Regions from separate parts of the Vreelandella janggokensis genome, predicted to be linked through region 1. Evidence: predicted binding sites of a transcription regulator. Region 1 holds the regulator's gene; each other region holds the start of a gene.

What was found. Region 1 encodes sigma-54, which starts transcription at its own class of promoters, with help from an activator protein. Its sites were predicted from a motif close to TGGCACNNNNNTTGCTNT; they were not measured.
Region 2: a site for sigma-54 is predicted at 4,287-4,304, ahead of speB (agmatinase). Genes of this name have one in related genera too.
Region 3: a site for sigma-54 is predicted at 3,215-3,232, ahead of QC816_RS07945 (amino acid ABC transporter substrate-binding protein). Genes of this name have one in related genera too.
Region 4: a site for sigma-54 is predicted at 3,948-3,965, ahead of urtA (urea ABC transporter substrate-binding protein). Genes of this name have one in related genera too.

What each region holds. Positions count from the first base shown of each region.
Region 1 covers NZ_JARWAJ010000001.1:945,005-952,265, reverse strand. The annotation lists gene lptB (LPS export ABC transporter ATP-binding protein) at 1-548, shown strand, start outside; gene QC816_RS04290 (RNA polymerase factor sigma-54) at 653-2,074, shown strand; gene hpf (ribosome hibernation-promoting factor, HPF/YfiA family) at 2,161-2,469, shown strand; gene QC816_RS04280 (PTS sugar transporter subunit IIA) at 2,474-2,947, shown strand; gene rapZ (RNase adapter RapZ) at 3,024-3,905, shown strand; gene QC816_RS04270 (HPr family phosphocarrier protein) at 3,962-4,231, shown strand; gene pmbA (metalloprotease PmbA) at 4,253-5,593, opposite strand; gene yjgA (ribosome biogenesis factor YjgA) at 5,689-6,207, shown strand; gene tldD (metalloprotease TldD) at 6,212-7,261, opposite strand, start outside.
Region 2 covers NZ_JARWAJ010000002.1:586,028-593,288, reverse strand. The annotation lists gene QC816_RS09475 (purine-cytosine permease family protein) at 1-110, opposite strand, end outside; gene QC816_RS09470 (5-guanidino-2-oxopentanoate decarboxylase) at 100-1,758, opposite strand; gene QC816_RS09465 (YjiH family protein) at 1,769-3,148, opposite strand; gene speB (agmatinase) at 3,281-4,231, opposite strand; gene QC816_RS09455 (sigma-54 interaction domain-containing protein) at 4,436-5,854, shown strand; gene QC816_RS09450 (ABC transporter ATP-binding protein) at 5,967-7,124, shown strand; gene QC816_RS09445 (ABC transporter substrate-binding protein) at 7,135-7,261, shown strand, end outside.
Region 3 covers NZ_JARWAJ010000002.1:251,808-259,068, forward strand. The annotation lists gene QC816_RS07935 (amino acid ABC transporter permease) at 1-834, opposite strand, end outside; gene QC816_RS07940 (amino acid ABC transporter permease) at 851-2,041, opposite strand; gene QC816_RS07945 (amino acid ABC transporter substrate-binding protein) at 2,133-3,158, opposite strand; gene speE (polyamine aminopropyltransferase) at 3,387-4,253, opposite strand; gene hemE (uroporphyrinogen decarboxylase) at 4,250-5,365, opposite strand; gene ribA (GTP cyclohydrolase II) at 5,593-6,228, shown strand; gene trhA (PAQR family membrane homeostasis protein TrhA) at 6,252-6,950, shown strand; gene QC816_RS07970 (metallophosphoesterase family protein) at 6,955-7,261, opposite strand, start outside.
Region 4 covers NZ_JARWAJ010000002.1:278,020-285,280, reverse strand. The annotation lists gene urtC (urea ABC transporter permease subunit UrtC) at 1-760, opposite strand, end outside; gene urtB (urea ABC transporter permease subunit UrtB) at 767-2,356, opposite strand; gene urtA (urea ABC transporter substrate-binding protein) at 2,513-3,853, opposite strand; gene QC816_RS08070 (tripartite tricarboxylate transporter permease) at 4,184-5,710, opposite strand; gene QC816_RS08065 (tripartite tricarboxylate transporter TctB family protein) at 5,710-6,162, opposite strand; gene QC816_RS08060 (Bug family tripartite tricarboxylate transporter substrate binding protein) at 6,162-7,163, opposite strand.

The DNA.
Region 1 (7,261 bases):
TCGGGATTGATAGCCTGGACCTTTCCCGAGCACCCATGCACGAGCGTGCCAAGGCAGGCATTGGCTATTTGCCCCAGGAGGCGTCGATCTTTCGCAAACTCTCCGTCGCCGACAACATCATGGCCATTTTACAAACCCGTCACGACCTGGATCGAGCCGGACGCGAAGCACGCCTGGAAACACTCCTGGAAGAGTTCCATATTACCCACATCCGCGACAATATGGGCATGAGCCTTTCCGGAGGCGAACGGCGCCGCGTCGAGATCGCCCGGTCCCTCGCGACAGAGCCTGCGTTCATCCTGCTTGATGAGCCTTTTGCAGGTGTAGACCCCATCTCCGTGGGCGATATCAAGTCGATCATCCGCGCCTTGAAGGAGCGAGGTATTGGCGTATTGATTACCGATCATAACGTGCGTGAAACGCTGGATATTTGCGATGTGGCGTATATCGTCGGCGACGGGCATATTATCGCCAGCGGTTCGCCGGCCGCCATTCTTGACAATCAGGAGGTGCGTGACGTTTACCTAGGTGCTGATTTCCGTCTCTAAAGCCATCAATGGCATATTTATTGCCGATGGCATACTTATTGCACTTGCACCCAAACACAACTCGCACTAGGGTGGATGCTTTCCGATAAACGAGTGGTTCTCAGATGGTCATGAAAGCTTCTCTTCAACTGCGGATCGGCACTCAGCTCACCATGACACCCCAGCTGCAGCAGGCAATTGCCCTGCTACAGCTATCAACGCTCGATTTACGCCAAGAAATCCAGCAAGCGCTTGACGCCAACCCCATGCTCGAGCAGGAAGATGAGTTCAGCGAAAGCGAGCAAGCTGACAGCGAGCCGGAAGCAAGCGAGTGGGCAGATAGCATTCCCAAGGAGCTATCCGTCGATAGCGACTGGTCAGATACCTATCAGGATACGATGGGCAGTGGCAGCACAAGTAGCGAGGGGCCTGACTTCGAGCGCCAGGCCACCGGGCAAACGCTGCATGGCCACCTCCTCTGGCAACTCGCCATGACCGATTTGAGCCAACGTGAACAGTTGGTGGCCGAGAGCCTGATTGACGCACTGGATGCTAACGGCTATCTCACCCAGCCCCTTGCCGATATCCGCGAAGGACTGCGAGACCAGGGCGTGGAAGGCCTCAGCCAGCGCGAGGTTGAAACCATTCTACTGCGACTGCAACAGTTCGAGCCCACCGGCATCTTCGCCCGCGATCTTCGCGAATGCCTGATGCTTCAGCTCGCCGCACTACCCGGTGACACACCGCTGCTGATTCCTGCGCGGCGTCTGGTTCGCCAGTTCCTTGAAGCGCTGGGTAAAAATGATCAGCGCCTCCTCAAGCGAAGACTCGGCCTGGACGATGTGCAACTCGATGACGTCATCCAACTGATCAGAAGCCTGGACCCGCGCCCCGGCAGCGTTTACAGCGCCACTGACGATAGCTACGTGATTCCCGACCTGGTGGTTCGCCACGATAACGAAGGCTGGCACCTCGAACTCAACCCAGAGGCCTTACCCAAGCTCAGGATTCAACCCGACTACGCTAGCCTGATCAAGCGCGCCGACAAGAGTCATGATAACCAGTTCCTCAAGGATCACTTGCAGGAAGCCCGCTGGCTGATCAAAAGCCTCTCCAGCCGCAACGACACCCTGTTACGCGTCGGCCGCGAAATCATCACTCGCCAGATCGGCTTTCTCGAACACGGCGAAGAGGCCATGAAACCGCTTATACTGGCCGATATTGCCGATGCGGTAGAGATGCATGAGTCGACCATCTCTCGCGTCACCACCCAGAAGTTCATCCATACACCGCGGGGAATTTTCGAGCTTAAATACTTCTTTTCCAGCCAGATCAGTGGCCAGGACGGCGACAGCCACTCCAGCACGGCCATACGCGCTCGACTCAAAAAACTGATTCAGGAAGAACCCCCCGGCAAACCTTTGTCAGATAGCCGTCTGGTCACCCTGCTGGAGGAAGCCGGCATCCACGTAGCACGTCGCACGGTTGCCAAATACCGCGAAGGCATGGGCATCCCTTCGTCCAGCGAACGGCGTCGCTTACGTTAAGCAAACGGAAACTCAACACAAGGGCTTTGCTTAACGCCAAAAAGGGTTACAATCGAAGGACAGTCCGACGGATAAGGAGTACGTCAATGCAAGTCAATATCACCGGTCATCATGTAGATCTGACTGACGCCTTGCGTGACTATGTCAACGAAAAGCTGGAACGCGTTGAGCGCCATTACGACAACATCACCACCGTGCAGGTAACGCTCTCGGTCGAAAAAGAGCGTCAACAGGCCGCCTGCACACTCCACGCGGCAGGAGCTGACTTGCATGCCGAGGCCCTCGATAATGACATGTACGCCGCCATCGACGCCCTGGCGGACAAGATTGATCGACAGCTCGTTAAGCATAAGGAAAAAGCACAAGCCCGCGCCCAGGGCGCAGGTGTGCGTTAATTCAATGACGTTGGCCACAATCCTCCCCCCGGAACGCGTTCTCTACGATGTGCCCGGGGGCAGCAAAAAACGGGTGCTGGAGTTTTTCAGCACCTTTATCGCACAAAACATTCCCAGCCTCGACAGCCAGGAAGTGTTCAGCCGTTTGATTGGTCGTGAACGCCTCGGCAGTACGGGGATTGGCAACGGCGTGGCGATTCCCCATGCTCGAAGCCCACACTGTGATTCACCTATCGCCGGCTTTCTCAAACTCAATGAAGCGGTCGACTTTGACGCCATTGATGGCGACCCGGTTGACCTGGTGTTTGTTCTTCTCGTGCCTGAAGAAGCCGACGACACCCATCTCGCACTGCTGGGACAAGTTGCTTCCATCATGAATGATGCCGACACGCGCCAGCAGCTCCGTAAGTCGGGTAGTCAACGTGAATTGCTGGACCTCATCTCCGCCAAGATACGCGACCAGGCGGCCAGCCTTTAATAGGTCGGCACGTAATGAACCGTCCTGACCAAGGGGCGTTTATCCAAGTCGCTTGACCGCAAGCAAGAGAGCCTTCATGCAACTCGTCATTATTAGTGGCCGATCGGGGTCAGGCAAATCGATAGCCTTACAGGCGCTGGAAGATCTGGGTTATTACGCCATTGATAACCTGCCCGCCATGCTATTGGACTCGCTGGTGGATGAGTTGCGTGATCAGGGTGATCGCTCCCACTTGGCTGTCAGCATTGATGCACGCAATCTGCCAGGCGCACTTGCCAAACTTCCAGAACTGCTCAAGGAGCTTCGACAGCGGACCATCAAGTGCCAGATCGTGTATCTCACCACCGACGCACGTATTTTACTGGAGCGCTATTCAGCCACTCGCAGGCGGCATCCGCTCACGCGCAACAGCAGTCTCACGCTAGAAGAAGCCATCGACAAAGAAGAGCAAACGCTGCACGAGATACGCGATCTGGCCGATTTGACCATCGACACAACGCGGCTTTCAGTCCATGACCTTCGTCGGCGCATCACCGACCAGGTCGCCCATCAGCGACGCGATGAGCTAACGCTGACCTTCGAGTCCTTCGGCTATAAGCGCGGCGTTCCGCTGGATGCCGATATTGTCTTTGATGTCCGTTGCCTGCCAAACCCCTACTGGGACCCTGTGCTACGAGGCTCCACTGGCCGCGATGCCGACATCATTGCGTTTTTATCCAGCTACCCACTGGTCGATGACATGACCAGCGATATTCAGGCATGGCTTGAACGCTGGCTGCCCGCCTACCAGCATAGCCAGCGCAGCTACATGACCATTGCGATCGGCTGTACCGGCGGTCAGCATCGCTCCGTGTATATGGCTGAACAACTGGCGCAACGCATCGCCAGCCAACAGGGCGAAGTAAAATTACGCCACCGCGAGCTAGGCTTGCAGTACACGGTTAACGCGCCGCTTTAAGTTCGAGCCACATTGACCCGCTATCGCGAAGACCCTCATAGCCAAAAGGAACCAGGGTGCCAGAACGTAGACTTACCCTCACTAACCAACGCGGTCTTCACGCGCGGGCCGCCACGAAGCTTGTTCAGTGCAGTCAGCAATTTGACGCCAACGTACGCATTTGCAAACAGCAACAGGAAGCCGATGCCGCCAATATCATGGCACTGCTGATGCTAGCGGCGCCCTGTGGCACGGAGCTATGCATCAAGGCAGAAGGCGATGACGCCGAACAGGCGTTGGATGCCATTCAATCGCTGTTCGACGCCCGCTTTGACGAAGACAAGTAAAGCCCTGCCTTCAACGCTTGGTTAGTTACCGGCGATGGTCATGCCATCAATCAACCAGCTACCGGAATGGATGCTACCCCGGCGGTCGATATCATCTCCCACGCCTACCAGGCCTCCGAACATACGCTCCAGGTTGCCCGCAATGGTGAACTCCTCGATCGGGTATTGAACCACGCCTTTCTCGACCCAGAAACCGGCCGCACCACGGGAATAATCGCCGGTCACGCCATTGATTCCCTGCCCCATCAGCTCAGTCACCCAGACACCAGTGCCCATTTGCTCGAACAGGGCTGCCGGGCTGGATAACGGCGCGGTAATGCGCAAATTGCGCGCGCCGCCAGCATTACCCGTGGTACTCATTCCCAAACGCCGTGCGCTGTAGGAGGACAACATATAGCTTGCAATCTGGCCGTTTTCGATAAAGCGGTTGTTGCGCGTTTGAACACCTTCTCCGTCGAAGGGTGAGCTCGCCGTCGCGCCGATTTCCATGGGTCGTTCTTCCAGGCTGAACCAATCGGGAAACAGCGCGGTATCGAGTCGATCACACAGAAATGAGGCCTGACGGTATAGCGCACCGCCTGCCAGCGCGCCCATCAGATGGCCCACCAGACCACTGGCCAGACTTGGATCGAACAACACCGGATACGTACCGGTAGGCGGCCGTTTGGCCCCCAGCCGACGCAACGTACGTCTCGCCGCTTCGCGGCCTACCGTCGCCGGGTCGGTTAACTGCCCAGGATCACGTGCCGAGGTATAGTCCATGTCGCGCTGCATGCCTTGCTCGTCTTCGGCAATCAACATGCAGGAAAGCGAATGTCGGCTACCTTTTTGGGTACCGATGAAGCCATGGCTGTTGGCGTACACCCGCACGCCTTCACCGCTGGACAACGATGCCCCGTCCGACTGGGTAATCCCCGTTACGTCCCGTCCTGCCTGCTCACAGGCCAAGGCCAGCTCGATCGCCTGGTCAGTGGTTAACGCCCAGGGGTGATGGACTTTCAGATCCGGGATATCGGTCGCCATGAGCGCCGCATCAGCAAGACCTGCCGACGGGTCCTCCCCCGTATAGCGGGCAATCCCCAGGGCCTTTTCGACGGTTGCCTGAAGCGAGGCCTCGCTGGCATCAGTGGATGATGCGCTACCCTTGCGCTGCCCCACATATACGGTGATGGCAATCCCCTGGTCACGGGAAAGCTCAACGGTTTCCACTTCGCCCTGGCGGACACTGACGCCAATTCCCTGATCAACACTTGCGCCCACTTCAGCGGCATCTGCCCCCATCCGTTTGGCCATTGCCAGCGCGCTTTCAGCGCGAAGAGTGAGCAGTGCCTGCTGGGCAGATGCGTCGAACGCTTGTGCCATACAATCTCCTTAACCACCGACATGGTCGGTAGATCAATATTGAGCATCGCAGCCTGATATAATAAGACCACGAATTCTGTTGATGAGAACCTACGATGCCAAAACAACGCCCCGAGCCCCTAGACGACGGCATGGCAGAGCGCCCCAGCAAGTCCCAGTTGAAGCGCGAAATGCATGCGCTTCAGGCATTGGGGGAAACACTGATTGCCATGCAACCCGCCGAGCGGGCGCGTTTCCCGCTATCCGATGACATGCTGCGTGCCATCGACGAAACCGCTCGCATTCGTTCCCATGAAGGGCGCCGTCGGCATATGCAGTACGTCGGCAAATTAATTCGCAAGGAAGACCTTGCCGCCATTCAGGCCGTGTTCGACAACATCGAACAAGAAAAGCAGCAGCGCGACCATGCGTTTCATCGACTTGAAAAATGGCGTGACCGGCTAATTGATGAAGGGGACCCGGCCGCTGAGCAGTGGCTCAACGAGCACCCGGACACCGACCTTCAAACCCTTCGCCAGTTGATTCGCAACGCCAGACGCGAGCGTGATCAGGACAAGCCACCCACCAGTGCTCGCAAGCTTTTCAAGTTTTTACGCAATACCGCTGAGCTGTAATTTTTTAAGACTGCGTGCCGCCGACGGTCAGCTCGTCAACTTTCAACGTCGGCTGACCAACCCCCACCGGCACGCCCTGGCCTTCTTTGCCGCAAACACCAATGCCGGTATCCAGCGCCATGTCATGGCCGATCATCGAGACACGGCTCATGGCGTCAGGGCCATTTCCGATCAGCGTCGCGCCTTTAACCGGCGCTGTCACGCGGCCATCTTCAATTAAATAGGCTTCGCTGGCGGAGAACACGAATTTACCTGAGGTGATATCGACCTGGCCGCCACCAAAGCTCACGGCGTAAATACCCCGCTTGACGCTCTTGATGATGTCGTCTGGCTCGTCATGCCCCGCGAGCATGACGGTGTTGGTCATTCGCGGCATCGGCAAATGGGCAAACGACTCGCGCCTGGCGTTGCCAGTGGGCGCCATACCCATCAGACGAGCATTGAGCTTGTCTTGCATATAGCCAGTCAGCACGCCGTCTTCGATCAACGAGGTGTACTGCCCTGGCGTGCCCTCATCGTCGACGCTGAGCGAACCACGCCCATCGCGTAACGTGGCATCATCCACCACGGTAACGCCTTTTGAGGCCACACGCTGGCCCATCCGCCCGGCAAACGCCGAACTTCCCTTACGATTGAAATCTCCCTCCAGGCCATGACCGACGGCTTCGTGAAGTAAAATACCCGGCCACCCGGCCCCCAAGACCACCGGCATTTGCCCGGCGGGGGCATCGACCGCCTCAAGGTTGACCAGCGCCTGACGCACGGCCTCTTTGGCGTAGCGCTCCGAGACCTGCTCATCGCGCAGCCGCGACATTGAATAACGCCCGCCCCCACCGGCACTGCCGCGTTCGCGACGGCCGTTCTTGACGGCAATCACACTGACATTGAAGCGCACCAATGGACGAATATCCGTCGCTAGCGTGCCGTCACTGGCCCGTACCAGCACCACTTCGTAGGTGCCGGAGAGCGACGCGCTCACTTGAGTGACGCTGGGGTCGGCCGCACGGGCAATACGGTCAGCATCTTTCAGCATGGCGACTTTTTCGTCAGCGCT
Region 2 (7,261 bases), on a different contig from region 1:
ACAACGACGTTGGCGCCCAACCACAGCGCGAAGGTTCCAGGCAGACCGAGACTGTGTTCCACGTCGTCTGCCGACAGCGTATCCTGGCCTAATACATGATTATTCTTCATTGTTGTCTCCTGTTTCGATCAGGTTTGTTTGCCATGCGGCGGCGTTTATCTCGATCAGTAACGGCCCGTTCGCTTCGTGGTTGGTGAGCGCTTTAGCCAACTCGGCGGGGCTTTCTACGAGCACCCCCGGGCAACCAAAGCCTTCGGCCAGAGTGAGAAAGTTCGGCGCCTGAAGGTCCACGCCCAGGCGGGCAACGCCGTTGGCATCCATATAGCGGCGAATCTCTTCGTAACCGGCGTTGTGCCACAGCACGATCACCACCGGCAGACGCTCCTCTACCGCTGTTGCTATCTCAGCGAGGGTAAACATCACTCCACCATCGCCTACCAAGGCCACCACCGGTAGATCAGGGCGACCCAACTGAGCGCCCAGCGCCGCCGGCAGCCCATAGCCCAAGGTGCCGTAGCCCGTTGAGGCGTTGAAATAACGCCTCGGCGCTGGCTGGCTAACCAGGTGATTGCCGGCATACACCGGCGCGGTGGAATCACCCACCAATATCGCCCCAGGCAGATGCTCGGCCAGGGTGTCGTAGAGCGGGACAAAGTCGCTGAAGGCAGGATCGTTTTCTAGATTCAGCGCGCTCAAGGCGTTAGCCGTTCGCTCAATGCCATTACGCTGCATTGCGTCTGGGAAATGCGCCAACAGACGTTCAAGACTGCGTCCGGCGTCCCCCACCAGCCCCAATGTCGTTCGCTGATTGCGCACCAGTTGCTCAGGGTCGAGATCGATCCGTATCAGCGCACCATTAAGATGAAAGCCACCATCAAACACCACGTCATAATCGGTCTCACCAAGCTCGGTACCCACCGCCAGAATCACATCGGCATTGACCGCCAGTTCACGCACCGCGGGTAGCGCGGCGTTAGCCCCCAGATCCAGCGGATGGTCACGGCCCAGCAGGCCTTTGGCATTGATGGTCGTGACCGTGGGCGCATCCAGCTGTTCTACCAGTGCTCGCGCCGCCTCTGGCGCTGCCACGCAGCCACCGCCCAACAGTACCAAGGGTTGCTTCGCTGCATGCAACAAACGGGCGGCTTCGGCAAGCCCTTCCGGGTCGGGAGCAGCACGATAGAGCGTAGGTGCCTGCCAACTGGCCGGTTCATTTACCGGCGCATTAAACAAGTCGATGGGGATTTCGATATGCACCGGGCCAGGGCGTGCGCCATTAAAGACCGCAAAGGCACGGGCCAGCACCTCGGGCAGCGTGTTGGCGTCCAGCAGCGTATGGCTGAATCGCGCCACACCACTGATCATCTGCTGCTGGCTAGGCAGCTCGTGGAGCCGCCCCTGGCCCAAACCCAGCGTATCGCGGCGATTGACGCTGGAGATCACCAGCATGGGAATGGAGTCCGCCAGGGCCTGGCCCATGGCGGTGGCCATATTGGTCATTCCTGGCCCGGTGATAATCAGGCAAACGCCCGGCTTGCCGCTGGCCCGGGCATATCCGTCGGCCATAAACCCCGCACCCTGCTCATGGCGCGGAGTGATGTGCTGCACATCGCTGCCTTCCAGCCCGCGATAAAGCTCCACGGTATGCACGCCGGGAATGCCGAACAGTGTGCTGACACCGTAGGTATCGCGCAGCAAATGAACCAGCAGCTCGGCACAGCTCATGGTGGATTGATTGCTCGTTACGCTAGTGTTCATTGCAGGCCCCTTAGAAGAAAAACGTATGGGCCATAAAGGCAATGATCGGCAGCGTAATGGCGGTCCGCAGCAGGAAGATCGCCACCAGTTCCCAGAGCTTGATCGGGATCTTCGACTTGAGCAGCAGCGCGCCGATTTCCGACATGTAAATCAACTGAGTGAGCGACAGGCAGGCAATCACAAAGCGGGTCAGCTCGCTTTCGATATTGGTCGCCAGTACCGCCGGCAGAAACATGTCGGCAAAGCCCACCAGCGTCGCGGGCGCTGCCGCTTCTGCCTCGGGAATTCGCAGCAGCTCCAGCACCGGGACCATGGGATAGGAAAGCCAGGTAAACAGCGGGGTAAATTCGGCGAGAATCAGCGCTACCGTGCCAATGGCAAACACCAGCGGCAGCAGTGCGAGGAAAATATCCATGACGTTCAGCAGCGCCAGCTTTGCCAGTTCCCTTGGCCCCGGCGCACCGGCGGCGCGACGCGTGGCTTGCAGCAAGCTGTAACGCAACAGACCTATTTTAGCGGTGGGTTTTTCGCTGATCTGGCACCCTACCGGCTCATAGTAGTCATTGGCTTTGCGCGACAGTGGCGGCAAACGCGGCACGATCACCGCGGCGATCAACCCCGCCACGACCACCGTGAAATAAAACTGCACAAACAGGTGGTTAATATCCACAAAGCTGGTCACGAGCAGCGCAAAGGCAATCGAGACCACCGAAAAGTTGGAGGCAATCACCGAGGCTTCGCGGCCGTTATAGTAGCCCTGCTCATACTGTTGCGTGGTAATCAGTACGCCGACGGTACCCGACCCCATCCACGACGCGGTGGCATCGATAGCACTGCGGCCCGGCAGGTTGAAAATCACCCGAAACGGCTTGCGCACCAGGCTGCCGATAAACTCCATGAAGCCGAACTCGACCAGAAACGGCAGCAGCAGCGCAGCAAAGAAGAAGAAGGTCAGTAGCACCGGCGCCAGATCGTTAAGCATCACGCCACCGGTAAACGATGCGGTGACGAATTCGGGGCCTACCTGAAAAAACGTCATCAAGGCAAACAGCGCGCCCAGGATGCGCATACCCAGCCATACAGGCCCGACGTGAAACATTTCGTTCAGCACGCCCGATTTCGCCCAGGAAGGGTTCACCAGTTTGGCGTACAGCGTGGCGACGACCGAGAAGCACAATACCACCGTGGCGATAGCAGGCAGCGCCGCCCCCAGCAGGGTTTGCAACCCATCGGCCATCAGGCCCATGCCGATGTTAATGGTGTCGCCTACCTGAAAGGGCACCAAGAACAACAGCACCCCAATCAGGGAGGGAATTAAGAATTTAATGAGATGGCGCCGCTGGATCGGTTCATCGGCGCTTGGCTCGTCTAACTGCACATGCGAGGACATGGGTTCACCTGTATTGAAGGTTTATTGGAGGTGAGCTGGCGATTTCTGAAGCGGCGGACAACACCGCTTCTTAACTTGCATCGTTATCGTCTACGCCTTGTTAAGTCGGCGCTTTTTATCGCAATTATCGAATTAACTGCCGGTCTTCACGCCCGGCAGTACGCAGAGCATTTCATACAGCAGCGTGGCCCCCATTAATGCCGTGTTGCCGCTTGTGTCATAGGGGGGAGAGACTTCCACCAGATCACCGCCGACAATGTTCAAGCCTGACGCGCCCCGGACGATCTCGAGCCCCTGGGAAGACGTCAGGCCGCCCATTTCCACCGTGCCGGTGCCAGGGGCAACCGACGGATCCAGGGAGTCGATATCAAAGCTGATGTATACCGGGATATCGCCCATCTGTTCGCGCACTTCCTTCATCAACGGCGCCAGCGAGCGGTACCAGCACTCTTCGGCGGGCACAACGCGGAAGCCCTGCTCACGACACCAGTCGAAATCTTCCGCGGCGTATCCCGTCCCCCGCAGGCCTATCTGCACGACCTTGTTGGCGGCCAGCAGCCCCTCTTCCTGGGCACGGCGAAACGGCGTGCCATGGGCAATCGGCTCGCCAAACATGTGCTCATTCACATCGGCGTGGGCATCGACGTGGATCAGCCCCACCGGGCCATGTTTCTTGGCAATGGAGCGCAGTATCGGCAGTGTCAGCGTATGTTCGCCGCCAAGGGTCAGCGGAATGCAGTCATGCTTGAGCACCTCGTCGTAAAACGCGGTAATGATGTCGACGCTTTTCGGCAGGTGAAAGGTATTGATGGGTACGTCGCCGATGTCTGCCACCTGCAGGCTTTCAAAGGGGGCCGCGCGGGTCGCCATGTTGTAGGGGCGCAGCATGCGCGACTCATCGCGGATCTGGCGCGGCCCAAGGCGTGTGCCCGGGCGGTTTGACGTGCCAATATCCATTGGAATGCCGATAAAGGCGGCGTCCAACCCCTGAGCCGTCTCCTGCGTGGGCAGGCGCATCATGGTCGCGGGGCCGGCAAAGCGTGGCATGCTGTTGCCGCCCATCGGCTGATTAAAGTCCGACATACTCATCTCCAGCTTGTTATTGATTGAGCCATATCCGGCCTGACTACTGTTGAATACTGCAGGTACCGTGCCAACTTCCATTTCGCGCACAGACCGCCATTGGGCGTCGTTAAAAAACCCTTTTGATGCAAAAATGCATTGAAAATAGGGCCAATTGATTCAAGAATGCATTATCGATTCAGAAACGCATCAAAGGAGCGCCCGGTGAGCGACATCGATAGCTGCGTCCTGCAAACCATCGTGGAAACAGCCAACGACCATTTCTTCATCGTTGGTGGCGACGGCCGCGTGCTGGATATCAGCCCGGGCGCTGAAGCGGTTTACGGGTTATCACGCGAGGAACTGCTTGCCAGCAGCGTTCAACAGCTACAGGCCGCGGGGGTGCTTAAGCCGTCGATTACGCTTGAAGTAATGCGTACGCGTCGGCCTGCGCAGCTTATGCAGGTCACCGGGACAGGCCGACGCGTCATTGCCGAAGCCTACCCCGTCTTTGTGGAGGGCAAACTTGAGCGCGTCATCAGCCGCTCGCGGGACTTGACCGACCTTCAGTTGCTGCAAGATGAATACGCTCTGCTGCAAAAACGCTTCAGCGAACACCTGAAGCGTAGCCATGCCGCCCCCGATGCCGAAGAGCAGGCGCTGGATGACGCCCTGGATGACCTCCAGGTCAGAAGCAATGTCATGCGCGAAATTGCCCTGCTGCTCAAGCGCGTGGCCCCCTCCGATGCCAACGTGCTCATGCTGGGCGAGTCCGGCGTGGGGAAAACCGCCTTCGCCAAGCAATTACACCGCTGGAGCCAACGCTGTAACGGCCCTTTTATCGACGTCAACTGTTCCGCCATCCCCGAGAACCTTTTCGAGTCAGAAATGTTCGGCTACCAGCCCGGTGCCTTTAGTGGTGCGGCCAGGCAGGGCAAAGCGGGACTATTGGAGCAGGCCGAAGGTGGCACGCTATTTCTGGATGAGATCGGCGAGCTGCCGCTTTTGATGCAGACCAAACTGCTCAAGGTGATTCAGGATGGCAGCCTGACCCGCCTGGGCGATACACGACCGCGTCGGGTCGATTTCCGCCTGGTGGTCGCCACCAATCAGGACCTGGCCAAGCAGGTCGAAGCCGGGCACTTCAGGCTGGATCTCTACTACCGCCTTAACGTGATTCCCGTCACCCTGCCGCCGCTTCGCGACCGCCGCGAGGATATTCCCGACCTTGTCGACGCCTGCCTGAACCGGCTGAACCAGCGCTACGGTCGGCAAAAAATCCTGGGCAATCAGGTATGGTCGACGCTGATGGGCAGCGAGTGGCCGGGCAACGTCCGCGAACTGGAAAACTGGCTGGAGAGGGCCTGGCTTTCCAGCCCCACCGATCAAATCGAAACGCCTGCCGTTCACCCTCACGCTGAACAACCCGCCACGAATGCGCCAAGCGCCTCGCCCCCCTCCAACACATTACCCATCGCTCCCCACGAGACCCTCAAACAGTATCTGGCAAGGTTAGAGCGACAAACCTTTGAAGAACTAAGCGCCACGCTACCCAGCACCTACGCCATCGCCGAGCGGCTGGGCATCAGCCAGTCAAGCGTCGTACGCCGACTGCAGCGTTACGGTATTACGGTCTCCAAGTAAATATTTCGCTTGACACAGCTAACGTAACCATCCATCCATGTAAGTGTCATGCAAGTGCAACACCTTCAACACAAGCTGGATCAATAACAACCAACAGCCGGTGATGAGTGTTATGGACCAATCGCGTATCCGCCTGGAACGCGTTACCAAACGTTGGGACGCGATACCCGCTGTCGATCGTATTTCCTTCGACGTCACCCCGGGTCAATTCGTCATTTTGCTGGGGCCGTCGGGCTGCGGTAAATCGACCACATTGCGCATGATTGCTGGCCTTGAAGAGGCCAGCGACGGGCGTATTCATATCGGTGATCGCGACGTTACCCGGTTGCCGCCTGGGGATCGTGGGCTGAGCATGGTGTTTCAGTCCTACGCACTATTCCCGCACCTGAGCGTAGCTGACAACATCGTGTTTGGTCTGCGCAGCCGCAAGGTACCCAAGGCCGAGCAGCGCGAGCGGCTGGCCAAGGTCGCCGAACTCGTTGACCTCACCGACTACCTGAACCGCAAACCGGCCCAGCTTTCCGGTGGCCAGCGCCAGCGCGTGGCGCTGGCGCGCTCGGTGATCTCCGAACATCCGATCTGCCTTATGGACGAGCCGCTTTCCAACCTTGATGCCCGGCTGCGCAGCGATATGCGTCGGGAAATCAAGGCATTGCAAAGCCGCCTTAACATGACAGTGATCTACGTCACCCACGATCAGGTCGAAGCCATGAGCATGGGGGATCGTGTGATTCTGATGCAGCACGGCAAGATCGTGCAGGATGGCACTCCTGACGAGCTGTACAACCGCCCGGCCAGTGCCTTTGCCGCCAGCTTTATCGGCAGCCCGGCCATGAACCTGCTGCCGCTTGTGCCAGGCGAACATGGTGCCGTGATTGAAAGCGAACCCGACACAACGGTAGCCCCGCTGGAAGCCGCCAACGGGCAATTGGGCATCCGCCCGGAAGATATCGAGCTACGCCCTGCATCAGCTTCCGGGGTACCGGCAAAGGTGCTGAGCGACGAATATCTGGGCGCCGACACCATCGCCCACCTGGCGGTCGGCGACCATACCCTGCGGATCCGACTGCGCGGCCGCCACGCGATTACCGGCCAGCACTGCCGGATCGGCTGGCCTGCGTCCGCCGCGCACCTCTTCGCCGAGGACGGCCTGCGTCGTGACGATCTTGCCGCTTACTCACTCATGCCCACCGTATCCCCGGAAAGCGAATTACCCACTGGTTCACCGCAAGATGAATTGCGCCACTCCCAGCTCCAATCCCAACGTTGAGGTGTCTCCCATGCGTGCCCGTCTCCCCTTTGCTCTTTCTGCCCTCACCGCTGGCCTGCTCAGCGCCGGTCAGGTCGCCGCCAACGACCCGGTCGAATTGACCATGTACTACCCGGTCGCCGTCGGCGGTGCGCTTA
Region 3 (7,261 bases), on a different contig from region 1:
CAGCCCCATGCGTTTCCAGTAAGTCATCCCCAGCGCTGCCGCTGCTTCATCCTGGCCTTTGGGGATCGCCTGCAGCCCCCCGCGAATCACCTCCGCCATATAGGCGCTCTGGAACAAGGTCAAGCCGATCAGCGCGCGGATAAGGCGGTCAACACTCAGCTCTGTGGGCAAAAACAAGGGCAGCATGACTGATGCCATGAACAGGATGGTGATGAGCGGAACGCCGCGCCAGAACTCGATGAAAATGACACAGAACGTTCTGACAATCGGCATTTGGGAACGCCGCCCAAGGGCGAGCACAATGCCGATAGGCAGCGCGCCAATCATCCCCACACTGGCCAGTAGCAGTGTCAGCATCAAGCCACCCCAGCGGTGGGTGGAAACGCGCGGCATATCGAAATAGCCGCCGTGCAGCAGCACATAGGCGATGACCGGGAAGGCCAGCAAGGCAAACACGGCCACCCAGCGCTTGAGCGGCAGGCGGGGGATCACCAGCCAGGCGATAATGCCGGCGAACATGGCAAACACGATATTGGCGCGCCAGTACTCCTCGCTGGGATAGAGCCCATAAATAAACTGGGAAAAGCGTGCGTTGACGAATACCCAGCAAGCGCCGGCCCGTGTGCAGTCTTCGCGGCTATCGCCCACCCAGTTGGCATCGATAAACGCCCACTGGATCGTGGGCACCACGAGCAGGTACAGGACATACAGGCCCAACAGCGTGAACAGGCTATTAATGGGGCCGTTGAACAGGTTGCCGCGTAGCCAGGCAATGGGGCCGATGGTGCCTTTCGGAGCAGGCTGCTCGGGTATCATGTCTTTGTTGTGAATCATAAAGGTCGTCTCCGGCCTAGCGTTCGACCAGCGCAACGCGAGCGTTGAACCAGTTCATGAACATGGACACCAGCAAGCTGATGATCAGATAAACCGCCATGGTCATGGCAATCACCTCGATGGCCTGACCGGTCTGGTTGAGCGTGGTGCCAGCAAACACCGAGACCAGATCGGGATAACCGATGGCGGTGGCCAGGGAAGAGTTCTTTATCAGGTTGAGGTATTGACTGGTGAGCGGCGGAATAATGACCCGCATGGCTTGTGGAATGATCACCAGACGCAGGACGAGTTTGCGCGGCAAGCTGAGTGCCTGGGCGGCTTCCGTTTGCCCATGAGGGATCGCCTGAATACCCGAACGCACAATTTCGGCAATGAACGACGCGGTGTAGATGGACAGCGCCAGCCACAGGGCTAGAAACTCGGGAATGATGGTGATGCCACCGCCAAAGTTGAAGCCGCGCAGTACCGGCATTTCCCAGGTCACCGGTACACCCGTGACGACGAGCACCAGTAGTGGAAGACCAAAAATAATCACCAGGGACATCCAGAAAACCGGCAGGCGTTTGCCGGTGGCTTCATGGCGACGTTTATTCCAGACAATCAGCGCGATACTGGCAACGATCGCCACCACAAAGGTGGCAGGAATCAGTCCGAAGCCTGACTCGAACAGCGGTTGGGGCAGATATAGCCCACGCACATTGAGAAAGATGGCTTCGCCAAACGCCATGCTCTCCCGGGCGCTGGGTAGAGCCCGCAGTACCGCGAAGTACCAGAAGAAAATCTGCAACAGCAGCGGAATATTACGGAAGGTTTCGATGTAGGCGTTGGCTAACCTAGCGATCAGCCAATTGGGCGAAAGCCGCGCAATACCGACAATAAAACCGATAATCGAGGCGGCCAACACACCCAATCCACCGACCAGCAGCGTGTTAAGCAGGCCGATCACGAAAGTACGGCCGTAGCTACTCTGGGAGGAGTACTCGATCAAGGTCTGGCCAATACCGAAGCCGGCGGTGTTGCTTAAAAAGCCAAAGCCAGTGGTGATGCCTCGAGCCTCAAGGTTGGCTTGGGTGTTGCCGATTATATAGATAAGAAAAGCCACCACAGCGGTGACTAAGAGGATTTGGAAAATAAGCGCGCGCTTCGCGCGGTCTCGCCAGAACGGCGGCTTTTGGCCGACGGGGCGAGCATTGGGTCGTACAGACATGGGTGGCGTCTCCGCGATACGGAAAGTCAATCAGATGGCCCGCCTATACCCTGGCAACAGGGCATGGCGGGCCAGGGGTCAAGCGAGACGCTTAGCGAATCGGCGGAGCATACTGGAAGCCACCGTCAGTCCACAGGGCGTTGACACCGCGTTCAATTTCAAGCGGTGAGCCCATGCCCACGTTGCGGTCGAAGCTTTCAGCGTAGTTGCCGACTTGGCTGATGATGTTGTAGGCCCAGTCAGCCTCCAGTCCCATGCCTTCGCCGTAGTTGCCATCCTGGCCGAGCAGTCGTGCAACATTGGGGTCTTCAGACGATGTCATCTCGTCGACATTTTCGCTGGTAACACCGTATTCTTCAGCGTTGATCATGGCGAACAGCGACCATTTCACGATGTTGAACCAGGTATCATCGCCCTGGCGTACCACGGGGCCCAGCGGTTCTTTGGAGATCACGTCCGAAAGAATCATTGAGCCTTCAGGGTTATCTAGCTGGATACGCAGGGCGGCCAACTGAGAAGTGTCGGATGTCAGTACGTCACAGCGTCCTGCCTGGTAGCCGCCCACGGTTTGTTCGGAGGTATCAAATACGATGGGGTTGAATTCCATGTCATTAGCACGGAAGTAGTCGGCGAGGTTTAGCTCGGTGGTGGTACCTGACTGAATGCAGATGGACGCACCGTTTAACTCATCTGCGCCCGTAATCCCCAGATCCCGTGACACCATGAAGCCTTGGCCGTCATAGAACGTTACGCCGGTGAAATTGAGACCCAACGTGGTGTCGCGCGTCGTGGTCCAGGTGGTGTTGCGTGACAGTACATCCACTTCGCCAGACTGCAGGGCCGTGAAGCGCTCTACGGCATTGAGGGAAATGTAGTCAACCGCGTCGGCATCACCGAGTACGGCGGCGGCGACGGCGCGGCAGACGTCAACGTCAAGCCCTTGCCAATTGCCATCGTCATCCGGTGCCGAGAAGCCGGGTAAGCCATCGCTGACGCCGCAACGAACGGCGCCGTTATCCCGGGTATCTTCCAGCGTGTCGGCCTGAGCGGTGGTCATACCCGCAAGGGTAATCGAACCAGCAGATACCAGCAGCGCCAAGTGTTTTTTATTCAACATGTAGGTTCCCTCGAATTGTTTGAAATCGTTATCCATGCCGTAGCATGTGACTAAACCTAGCAAGGAAGATGCCAAAAGGGGTACAGGCGCTGATTCAGCGCTTTTCAACGATAAATCGAACGTTTGATACGAACGTCTAGGTGCAAAAAATAAAAATGCCCACCCTCCATGCACCTTTGTGGGGCGGGGAGGCAGTGGGCAATAATGAAAAGCGGTCTTCTGGCGGGATTATTTGGCGGCGATGGCCCTGCGCATGAACGGTGGTAACGCCAGTGCGCCGCGATGGGCTTCCAGCGTGTAGTACTCAAGCGGCAGGTCGTGGTTGGCAACTGCCTGCTCGCGAAAGGTGTTCACGTCGGTGTTTTTGCCTGCCAGTGTCACGCTCCACCAGCCGGACGGATACACTGGCTGCGGGAAGGGCAACGTGGCGACGCTGTCAAACCCGGCTTCCTGCATGTCGTTGCGCAGTTCACGAATGATGGTGCCGCTATGGTAAAGCGGCGATTCGCTCTGCTGTACCATGACGCCGCCGTCTTTAAGGATGCGATGGCAGCGCCTTAAGAAATCGGTTTTAAACAGGCCCTCGGCTGGGCCAACCGGGTCGGTGGAGTCGATAATCAGTACATCGATGCTCTCGTCGGGGGTATCGTCCACCCACTTGACGCCATCGGCGAACAGCAGCTCGGCGCGGGGATCATTATTCGATTCCACCAGCGCTGGAAAGAAGCGCTCGGAGGCTTTGGTGACTTCCTCGTCGATATCTATCTGGGTGACGTGTTCAACGCCAGGGTGACGCAATACTTCTTTGAGTGTCCCGCAGTCGCCGCCGCCAATGATCACCACCCGCTTGGGGGCCTGATGGGTGAACAACGCCGGATGGGCAATCATCTCGTGGTAGAGAAAGTTATCGCGGTCGGTGAGCATCACGCAGCCGTCCAGCACCAGCAGGTTGCCATAGGTCTCGGTGGCATAGACTTCCAGGTGCTGATAGGCGCTTTGCACATCCAGCAGTTTATCAGTGACTTTCAGCGAGAAAGCACTGCCGTGGCTATCGAAGACTTCGGTAAACCACTGGTCGTCACGTAATTTGCTCATGGCTGGGCTCCCGGATGTGCATCGTTTGATTGGGTCGCGATGCTCTGATGATATTGCGGGCTAAGGTCGTGCAGCGCTTCCATGAAGGCGGTGACATGATCCGGGTTGGTGAACTGGCTGATGCCGTGGCCCAGGTTAAAGATATGCCCGGGACCATGACCGTAGCTTTCCAGCACGCGGGCAACTTCGGCGCGGATCGCGGAAGGCCGCGCGAACAGCACGTTGGGGTCCAGGTTGCCCTGTAGCGCGACCTTGTGGCCGACCCGGGCGCGGGCATCGGAAAGCTCTGTGGACCAGTCGATGCCCACGGCATCGGACCCGGCACAAGCGATGTGTTCCAGCCACTGGCCGCCATTCTTGGTGAACAGAATCACTGGCACCCGGCGCCCGTCATGCTCGCGGATCAGCCCGGCGACAATCTGCTCCATATAGCGCAGCGAAAACTCGAGGTACGCCGGGGTGGTCAGCGCGCCGCCCCAGGTATCGAAAATCTGTACCGCCTGGGCGCCCGCACGAATCTGCGCGTTGAGGTAGTCGGTCACCGCGTGGGCCAGGGTGTCCAGCAACTGGTGCATGGTATCCGGCGTGTCATAGAGCATGGTTTTCAGGTGGCGAAAATCTTTGCTCGAGCTGCCCTCGACCATATAGGTAGCCAGTGTCCAGGGGCTGCCGGAGAAGCCAATCAACGGCATGCGGCCGTTCAGCTCACGGCGAATCGTGGACACCGCACGCATCACGTAATCCAGGTCGCGCTCGGCATCGGGAACGCGGAGCGCGGCGACCTCATCAGCGGTACGCACGGTCTTTTTGAACTTGGGGCCCTCACCGGTTTCGAAATACAGCCCCAGGCCCATGGCGTCGGGAATCGTCAGGATATCCGAAAACAGGATGGCGGCATCCAGCGGGAAACGCTCAAGAGGCTGCAGCGTTACCTCGCAAGCCAGGTCATGGTTTTGGCAAAGGTCCATGAAACTACCTGCATCGGCGCGTTTAGCGCGGTATTCCGGAAGATAGCGCCCTGCCTGGCGCATCATCCACACGGGCGTGCGGTCAACGGGCTCGCGCGCCAAGGCGCGAAGAAAACGATCGTTTTGCAAAGGTGTGGGGTTCATAGACACTTGCTCTTGAGAAGTTTGCCCGCATTGTAGGGAGCTATTGTACTGGAAGATAGACCGCAAGGCGGCGCGACCCATGGCAAAAATTGTCGCACCACGCCGATTTTTCTCGACGTTTTTCCGTCACGCTAATCGTGAGCCGACCGCCGCTTCCTGCTAAACTACACGACCATTTTGCCAACACTGGTGTGGTTAACTGGTTTGGTTAATCAGCGAGGTAACCTGTGACCATTCGCTTCATCGCCGCTTCACACCTGCCCACGCCCTGGGCCACGTTTACCATGCATGGTTTCGAAGACGAAGCCACAGGCAAGGATCATATCGCCTTGACGCTGGGTGATGTGACCGGCGATGAACCGGTGTTGGGGCGTGTCCACTCGGAGTGCCTAACCGGTGACGCCCTGTTTTCGATGCGCTGTGACTGCGGCTATCAGCTACAGGAAGCGCTCAAGCGGATTGCCGAGGAAGGCCGTGGCGTGCTGCTATACTTGCGTCAGGAAGGCCGTGGTATCGGCCTTTTGAACAAAATTCGTGCCTATCACCTGCAAGACCAGGGGGCCGATACCGTCGAGGCGAACGAGCAATTGGGCTTTGGCGCCGATATGCGCCGTTATGACCTGTGCGTGCCGATGCTCGACCACCTGGATATTACGTCGTTGCGGTTAATGACCAACAACCCGCGTAAGGTCGATGCCCTGACCCGTGATGGTGTTAATGTGGTCGAGCGCTTATCCATTACCACGGGATTGAACCCGCACAACGAACAGTACCTCACTACCAAGGCGGGCAAGCTTGGGCACATGATGGCGCTGGATGATTTTACCCAGGCAAGCGACGTGGATATTGAGCGCAAGGGGTGATGGGTCGCTCAGGAGCATCCAGAATGGCAACCTTTGGTAACGAACAGCATGAAAAACCGTTGGCTGGTCAGGATAAATTCAGCGTCATCGAAGAGCGCCTGAATAGCATCTCCCACGGGCTGGGAGCGGTACTCAGTCTGGTCGGTATGGTCGTGTTGTTGGTGTTGGCGAGCTTGGCGGCCCATGTTGACCCTTGGAAGATCGTCAGCCTGAGTCTATATGGTACGACGCTGATTCTGCTGTATACCGCCTCTACCCTTTACCACGGCATCCCCCATCGGCGGTGGAAGCAGCGCTTTCAGCTGCTTGATCACTGTGCGATTTACCTGCTGATTGCCGGTACGTATACGCCCTTTCTGCTGGTTAACATGCGCGGCCCTACGGGCTGGGGACTGTTTACCGCCGTATGGTCGCTGGCACTGGTGGGAATTGTCTGCAAACTTCTTTGGCCCAATCGCCTGGCGGTGCTTCGCGTGGTGATTTACCTGCTCATGGGGTGGATGATCGTACTGGCTTCAGAGGAAATGGCGGCGAACCTGTCGTCGACTGGCATTGTGCTGCTGGCCAGTGGAGGCGTCGTTTACACCCTGGGCGTTATCTTCTACGCCGTGAACACCATCCCCTTCAATCACGCGATCTGGCACCTGTTCGTGATTGGCGGCAGCGCCTGCCACTACGCGGCGGTCTACCAGGCCGTGCTGCCGCATTCGACGGCTACCTAGCGCCTTATAGCGGCAGATGAATAATCGCACCGCGCACGCTATCCGGCTCGATCCATAACTTGCCGAGGGTGATCGGCAGCTTGAAACGCCGCTTGCCGGCGGCACCGGGGTTGAACAGCAGCCTGTCATCCAGACGCTCGTTGCGCGGCTGGTGGGAATGTCCGTGCAGCGTCACATCGCAAGGCGTCGCCGGATCAGCATCCTCCAGGCGATGCACCAGGTGCAGGCGCTGGCCGTTAACCAGAATAGTCTGGTGCATCGGTAGATGGGACGCCCAGGCGGCCGTGTCGATATTGCCGCGCACGCAGTGA
Region 4 (7,261 bases), on a different contig from region 1:
GCTCCACCCGATAGCCGAGAAAGCGCGTGCGCGCTTCCGCATCGCGGGTGGCGACGCACACCCGACCGAGTTTGCTACCGACAATCGACCGACATACCAAATAGCCCAACGCCAGTGCCACCCCGGAGGCAATGAACAAACCGAGGCGGGTGGCTTCACTGCGCAAGTCAAAACCCAATAGCTCGCGGAAATCGGTCAGGCCGTTGTTGCCGCCAAAGCCCATCTCGTTGCGGAAAAACGCCAGCATCAACGCGAAAGTCATCGCCTGGGTGATGATCGACAGATACACCCCGGTAACCCGCGAGCGAAAGGCCAACCAGCCAAATACCAGCGCCAGCAGCCCCGGCGCTATCAGCACCATGGCAAAGGCAAACCAGGCCATATCAAACCCGTACCAGTACCACGGCAGGCTGTCCCAGTTCAGGAAGACCATGAAGTCGGGCAGGATAGGGTCGCCGTAGGTGCCGCGATCACCGATCTGGCGCATCAGGTACATGCCCATGGCATAGCCGCCAATGGCGAAAAAGGCGCCATGCCCCAGGCTCAAAATCCCCAGATAGCCCCACACCAGGTCCACCGCGACCGCCAACAGCGCATAAGTGAGATACTTGCCCAATAGTCCTACGGTATAGCCCGATACGTACAGCGGATGCCCGGCGGGTACCGCCAGGTGCAGCACCGTCACCACGGTGACCGCAAGTACCAGTATGAGCAGAAAAATCTGCGTCGAGCGTTCGTTGAAGGGTCGTGTTAGCCACATAATCGATTAGCCCTCCGCCGCCCGGCCCTTCTGCGGAAAGAGTCCGCGGGGGCGCTTTTGAATAAACAGGATGATGAATACCAGCACGATAATCTTGGCCAGTACCGCCCCTGCCCAGGGTTCCAGCACCTGGTTGATAATGCCCAGCGACATGCCGGCCACCAGCGTGCCCCATAGATTGCCGACACCACCGAACACCACCACCATGAAGGAGTCGATGATGTAGTTCTGGCCGAGGTTGGGGCCAACATTGGTGAGCTGGGAGAGTGCCACACCGGCAAGCCCCGCCACGCCGGAACCAAGCGCAAAGGTCATGATATCCACGCGTGTGGCGCGAATGCCCATTGAGCGGGCCATGTTGCGGTTCTGGGTGACCGCACGGACCTCAAGCCCCAGCCGTGTGTGGCGCATGATCAGTATCAGGCCCGCAAACACCACCAGCGCAAACCCCAGCACATACATGCGGTTAAGGGTTAGCGACAGCGCATCGTTAACCACCAGCGAACCGCTCATCCATTCCGGGGTAATCACCGTGCGGTTTTGCGGCGAGATCACCGTGCGTACCAACTGCTGAAGAATCAGGCTGACACCGAACGTGGCCAGCAATGTCTCCAGCGGTCGGCCTTTCAGAAACTGAATCACGCCACGCTCAATCGCCACTCCTGCCAGAGCGGACACCATGAACCCGGCAGGGATCGCCAGTATCAGGGCCAGCCCCGGCTGGCCGGGCAGCAGTTGCTGCATGGCCCAGGTGGTATAGGCCCCCAGCATGATCAGCTCGCCGTGGGCCATGTTGATCACGCCCATCACGCCGAAGGTGATCGCCAGGCCAATGGCCGCGAGCACCAGCACCGAGCCCATGGAAAGGCCGAAGTAGAGCGTCTCGGCGGCGCGGTTGATTTTAAGGTTTTGCTCGATATCGGCCAGGGCGGCGGTGGCGGCGTCGACCATCTGCGGGTCATCCGATTGGGTAGCACGACCCAACGCCACCCGGACGTTACTGTTCAAGCTACCCGATAGCACCTCGACGGCCTCGATGTCGCCCTGGTTGAGGCGATAGACCGCCAGCGCTTGATTCAACCGATCGCGTACCGCTGCCGACGGTTCGTTTTCCAGCCGGTTGGTGAGCGGCTCGACCTGTTCTTCCTCTACCTCGCCAATCAGCCGTTTCGCCGCGTCCAAACGGGCGTCTTGATCGCCGTTATATAGCTCGACCAGCGAAATCGCCGAGCGCAGCTGGGTGCGTAGCGCGTTGTTGATGGTTAACCGATCCAGGTCGCGGCGGCTGACCTCGCCCAGGGCCTCCCCGGTCAGGGCATCTTCAACGGTGACGTCAAGCCCCGCGGTTTGTAGCGCGATCACAAAGCGGCCGTCGTCTTTCAGTCGCTGTAAGTCGCTATCCAGCAGCGCCTGCAACCAGACGTCGGCGCGCTCTTGCTCGCTTTCGATAATGGCGTTGATGGCCATGGCTTTGTCGTCGAATGAGCGCGTATCCAGCGCTTCAAGGAGCGCTTGACCATCGTCGTCCTGTGCCTGAACCGCCATGGGAAACCAGGCCAGCAGGCTGATAAGCAAACAGGTGACGATCCTTGACATGATACGTGCTGTCCACGAATAGCAAGGGATCCTCATGGGTGAGTCCTTCGAGTGGCGTGCCCCAGGCGGTGCCATAAGCAAGGCATCGCCTGGGTAGATGAATAAGGGGAAAACGGATCCAACAACGGGGCGGCTTACACCGCCCCTGACATAGGCTTACTCGGCCTGCGCTTCTTCAGCATCGCTACCCATGCAGCGGTTTTCCGCCACGTTGTAGTTGCCGCATTCCATTGGCTTGCGCCAGTCGCTGATCAGATCACGCGAACCGGGTAGGTAGTCCGACCAGGCATCGCCCGCCACGGTAGACGGCGTTTCCCAAACCACGGCGAACTGGCCGTTGTCCTGAATTTCCCCGATCATGACCGGCTTGGTGATGTGGTGGTTGGGCATCATCGCGGCCGAACCACCCGACAGGTTGGGCACGGTCACGCCGATGATGGCATCTTTAACCGCATCCACATCGGTGGTACCGGCTTTCTGAACAGCCTCTACCCACATGTTGAAGCCGATGTAGTGGGCTTCCATCGGGTCGTTGGTCACGGCGTCGTCTTCGCCGGTATGCTCAAGCCAGGCGTCGATGAAGTCGTAGTTGGCATCGGCATCCACGCTCATGAAGTAGTTCCAGGCTGCCAGGTGGCCCACCAGCGGCCCGGTATCGATCCCGGTGAGTTCCTGCTCGCCCACCGAGAAGGCGACGACGGGAATATCGGCCGCGTCGATACCCTGGTTGCCCAGCTCACGGTAGAACGGCACATTGGCATCACCGTTAACGGTGGATACCACGGCGGTTTTCTTGCCTTCGCTGCCGAAGCGGCCAATTTCCGACACGATATTCTGCCAATCGGAGTGACCAAAGGGCGTGTAGTTGACCATGATATCTTCGTCGGCCACGCCAAATTCTTCTTTCAGGTAGGCTTCCAGGATACGGTTAGTGGTGCGCGGATAGACGTAGTCGGTACCCGCCAGGACCCAGCGCTCCACGCCGACCTGATCATGCAGGTAGTTAACGGCCGGGATCGCCTGCTGGTTGGGTGCCGCGCCGGTGTAGAAGACGTTTTCGGACGACTCTTCACCTTCATATTGCACCGGATAGAACAGTAGCCCGTTCAACTCTTCCACCACGGGCAGTACCGATTTACGCGATACGGAGGTCCAGTTACCAAAAATGACGTCCACTTCTTCCTGCTCAAGAAGCTCCCGGGCGCGCTCGGCAAACAGGGGCCAGTCGGAAGCAGGGTCGACCACCACGGGTTCAATTTCACGGCCGAGCAGGCCGCCGGCTTCATTCTGCTGCTCAACCAGCATCTCGACGGTGTCTTTAAGGACGGTTTCGCTGATGGCCATGGTGCCGGACAGCGAGTGCAGGATCCCGACTTTGATCGGGTCGTCGTCTTGTGCGACGGCCTGGGTACTGGCCCCCATCACAGCAGCGGTCAGCAGGGCAGTTGAGAACACTCTAGACGTCTTCGGGTGTGTCTTGCGTAGGAAAGTGGTCACTTGAATCTCCTTGCACCCCTTATGCTGGGGGCTCGTTTATTGGCGTCGTATGCCAAGCAACAAAGCTTGGTATACGTCCACTAGCAACAAACAATTTGCAAGGGCTGCGCCAGATTGGCACATAAGCAACTTATAAACGCACAATCAGCAACTTAAGATAAGTCTAAAAAACCAGATTACGACTAAAAGCACCAAGATAGCGCAACAGCTGTCGGCGAGCGCACGCTGATCATGCACCAGTAACGCTCAATGCACTGTGACCGTGCAAAAACGGGGCGCCGACTCTCGTCGACGCCCCGTTTTTCAGGGTTGATGAATCCGTTCCCAGGATTAATCGCTACCAGACGTTCCCTCTTCGATGGGATTGCGCATCCGGCGGCGCAGGATGGGCCCAATAATATAGGGCAGGATCAAGCCCAGACCGGCAAATACCCAAAGGCCAATGGCCAGGCCGCTGTTCCATAGTATGGTCCAGTCACCGTCGGATATATCCATGGCATGGCGCAGGTTCTTTTCCATCTCCGGCCCCAGTAACAGGCCGAGAATGATCGGCACCAGGGGAATCTCAAGCTTACGCAGCAGATAACCGGCAACGCCAAAGATCACCATGAAGTAGAGATCGAAGACGGTATTGCTGATCGAGTAGATGCCGACAAAGGCAATCATGGTAACGATCGGCAGCAGGTACATGGGCGGTACCGACAGCAGCTTGACGAAGATCCCCACCATCGGAATGTTCAGGATCAGCAGCAGGAAGTTACCCACCAGGAGAGCGGCAATCACGCCCCAGACAATGTCGGCATTCTGGGTAAACATCAGCGGGCCCGGCGTGATGTTCAGCGAAATCAGCAGCGCCAGCAGCACCGCCGTCGTGCCGCTACCCGGCACACCCAATGTCAGCATGGGCACCAGCGCGCCGCTTGAAGCACCGTTGTTACCGGCCTCGGGACCTGCGACACCGCGTGGATCCCCCTTGCCGAAGTAGCCTTTCTTGCCCACGACCTTTTTTTCCAGGGTATAACCAATAAAGCTACCCAGCGACGCACCGGCACCTGGCAGCACGCCAGCGATGAAGCCCAGCACCCCACCACGAAAGCTGGAAGGCAGGATCTCTCGGATATCCTTCCACTTGAGCGAGAGCTTGTTGACTGCCATTTTTTCCTTGCCACCACCGGCCTTCTCTTCGATGAAGAACAACAGCTCGGAAATGGCGAACAGCCCCACAATCGCAATGATGAAATCCACGCCCTCGTAGAGTTCCAGCGTTCCAAACGTAAAGCGCTGCACCCCGGTGGAATCGATACCCACCGTGGCGATCATCAAACCGATGGCGGCTGCTACAACGGTCTTCATTGGATTCTTGCCAGTGATACCGCCCAAGGTTGCGAACGCCAGCAGGAAGAGCGCGAAATACTCGGCAGGCCCGAAGGTCAAGGCGAACTTTGCCAACAGAGGTGCCAATATAATCAGCCCTATGGTGGCCACCAGGCTACCGATAAAGGACGCAACGGCAGAGATCGCCAACGCCTCGGACGCCTTGCCCTGTTGTGCCATCGGGTAGCCATCAAGACAGGTCATCATCGCCGGTTCGTCACCGGGAATATTGAGCAGTATCGAGGAAATGCGCCCGCCATACATCGCCCCGGCATACACCGACGTCAGCATGATGAGGGCTGTTTCCGGCGCCAGACCGAGGGTAAAGGCCAGCGGGATCAGGATCGCCACCCCGTTGGCCGGGCCCAGGCCTGGCAAGGCACCGATCAAAGTGCCCAAAAAGGCACCGATCAGCGCAAACATCAGGTTATGGGGCTGCAGCGCGACGCCAAACCCGTCCATCAAGAAGCCAAGCGTTTCCATTAGCCCACCTCCAAGAACGACAATATGCCTAGCGGTAGCGCCAGATCGAGGGCAAAACTGAATACCAGGTACACCACCACACCGGAAACCGCTCCAGTGATATAAGCCTTGACCGGGCGTGAACCCATGCGCCAGCAGAGAGTCCCCACAGCCAGTGCGGTGCTGATGATGAAGCCTAGCGGTTGCAGCAGCATGGCATACAGAACCAGCACCACGACCGCAACGATCAGTTCGATACCGGTACGGCTCCATGGCCAGGCATTATCCGGATCCGGCCGTACGACCATGTACAGGCTGGACAGCCCCAGTACGACGGCTAATAACAGAGGAAATGTCTCGGGGCCGACCGCCTCGGACCCGCCAAACGGTTCGGGAAACTGAGTGGCGCCCCAGCCGTACGCGACGGCCAGGACGATCATCAGTATTCCAAAGATACGATCATTGAAAACCATCACTGAATCAGCCCGATATCCGTGGACAGCTGTTCGATATCTTTGATCTGGTCTTTAACGAAGGTCTCGAACTCACCGGCGCTCATGTGGAAAGGCATCAGGCCATTTTGCTGCATGACGTTCTTCCATTCATCGCTCGCATAGATGGTATCCATGGCATCGACCCAGTACTGCTTGGCTTCGTCAGAGATATCCGCTGGCATATAGAAGCCGCGCCAGTTGGGGCCCAGCGCATCAATGCCCTGTTCGCGTGCGGTGGGAATATCAGACAGGTCACCGGGTAGGCGCTCTTCAGACAGTACCGCTAACACCTTGAGATCACCCGATTCCATGAAGCCTTGAGCCTCGGTGATATCGCCGGTGAACGCTTCAACGTGGCCGCCGATCACCTGGGTCAGTGCTTCGCCGCCATTGTTGTAAGACAGGTAAGCGATGCGTGGCAGGTTCTCGACCTCGGCCGCCTGAGCCGCGATCAATACCTTGAGGTGATCCCAGCCGCCCTTGGCGCTCCCGCCAGCAAACTTCACGCTGCGTGGATCCTCTTTAAGGGCATCCATCAGCTCATTGAGATCATCGTATTCGGAATCGGCGGAGACGGCGATGATGCCGTAGTCAGCGCCCAGCGCCCCAATCCAGTTGACCATGTCCGCGGTCATGTCAGGGAACTGACCCTGGGCAAGGCGAGTCGTAGTGGCCGTAGACGCCGCGACGAGAAGCTCCTCATCGCCAGCGCGCTTGCTGATGGTATGACCGTAAGCCACACCGCCACCGGCACCGGCCATATTGATGGTCTGAACGTTACCCGACACCAGGTCGAGCTCCTGGAGCACGTTGCCGACACTACGGCAGGTAAAGTCCCAACCGCCGCCCGGGTCAGAGGGGGCGATACACTCGACTTTACCTTCCGGTTCGAAGGCAGCGGCAGTGCTGGAAAAAGTCGTCATTGCGGCCAGCGGCAGAGCCAGCAGCGTTACGTACTTCAAGGAAGACTTGAGAGTCATAGCGTTCTCCACGTTTCAAACTGTTGTTGTAGTGAGCGTGTTGTCGTGATGCATAGCACTTCACGCTGTGAACGTTAGAAGAAAGCAGACCCGGGCGA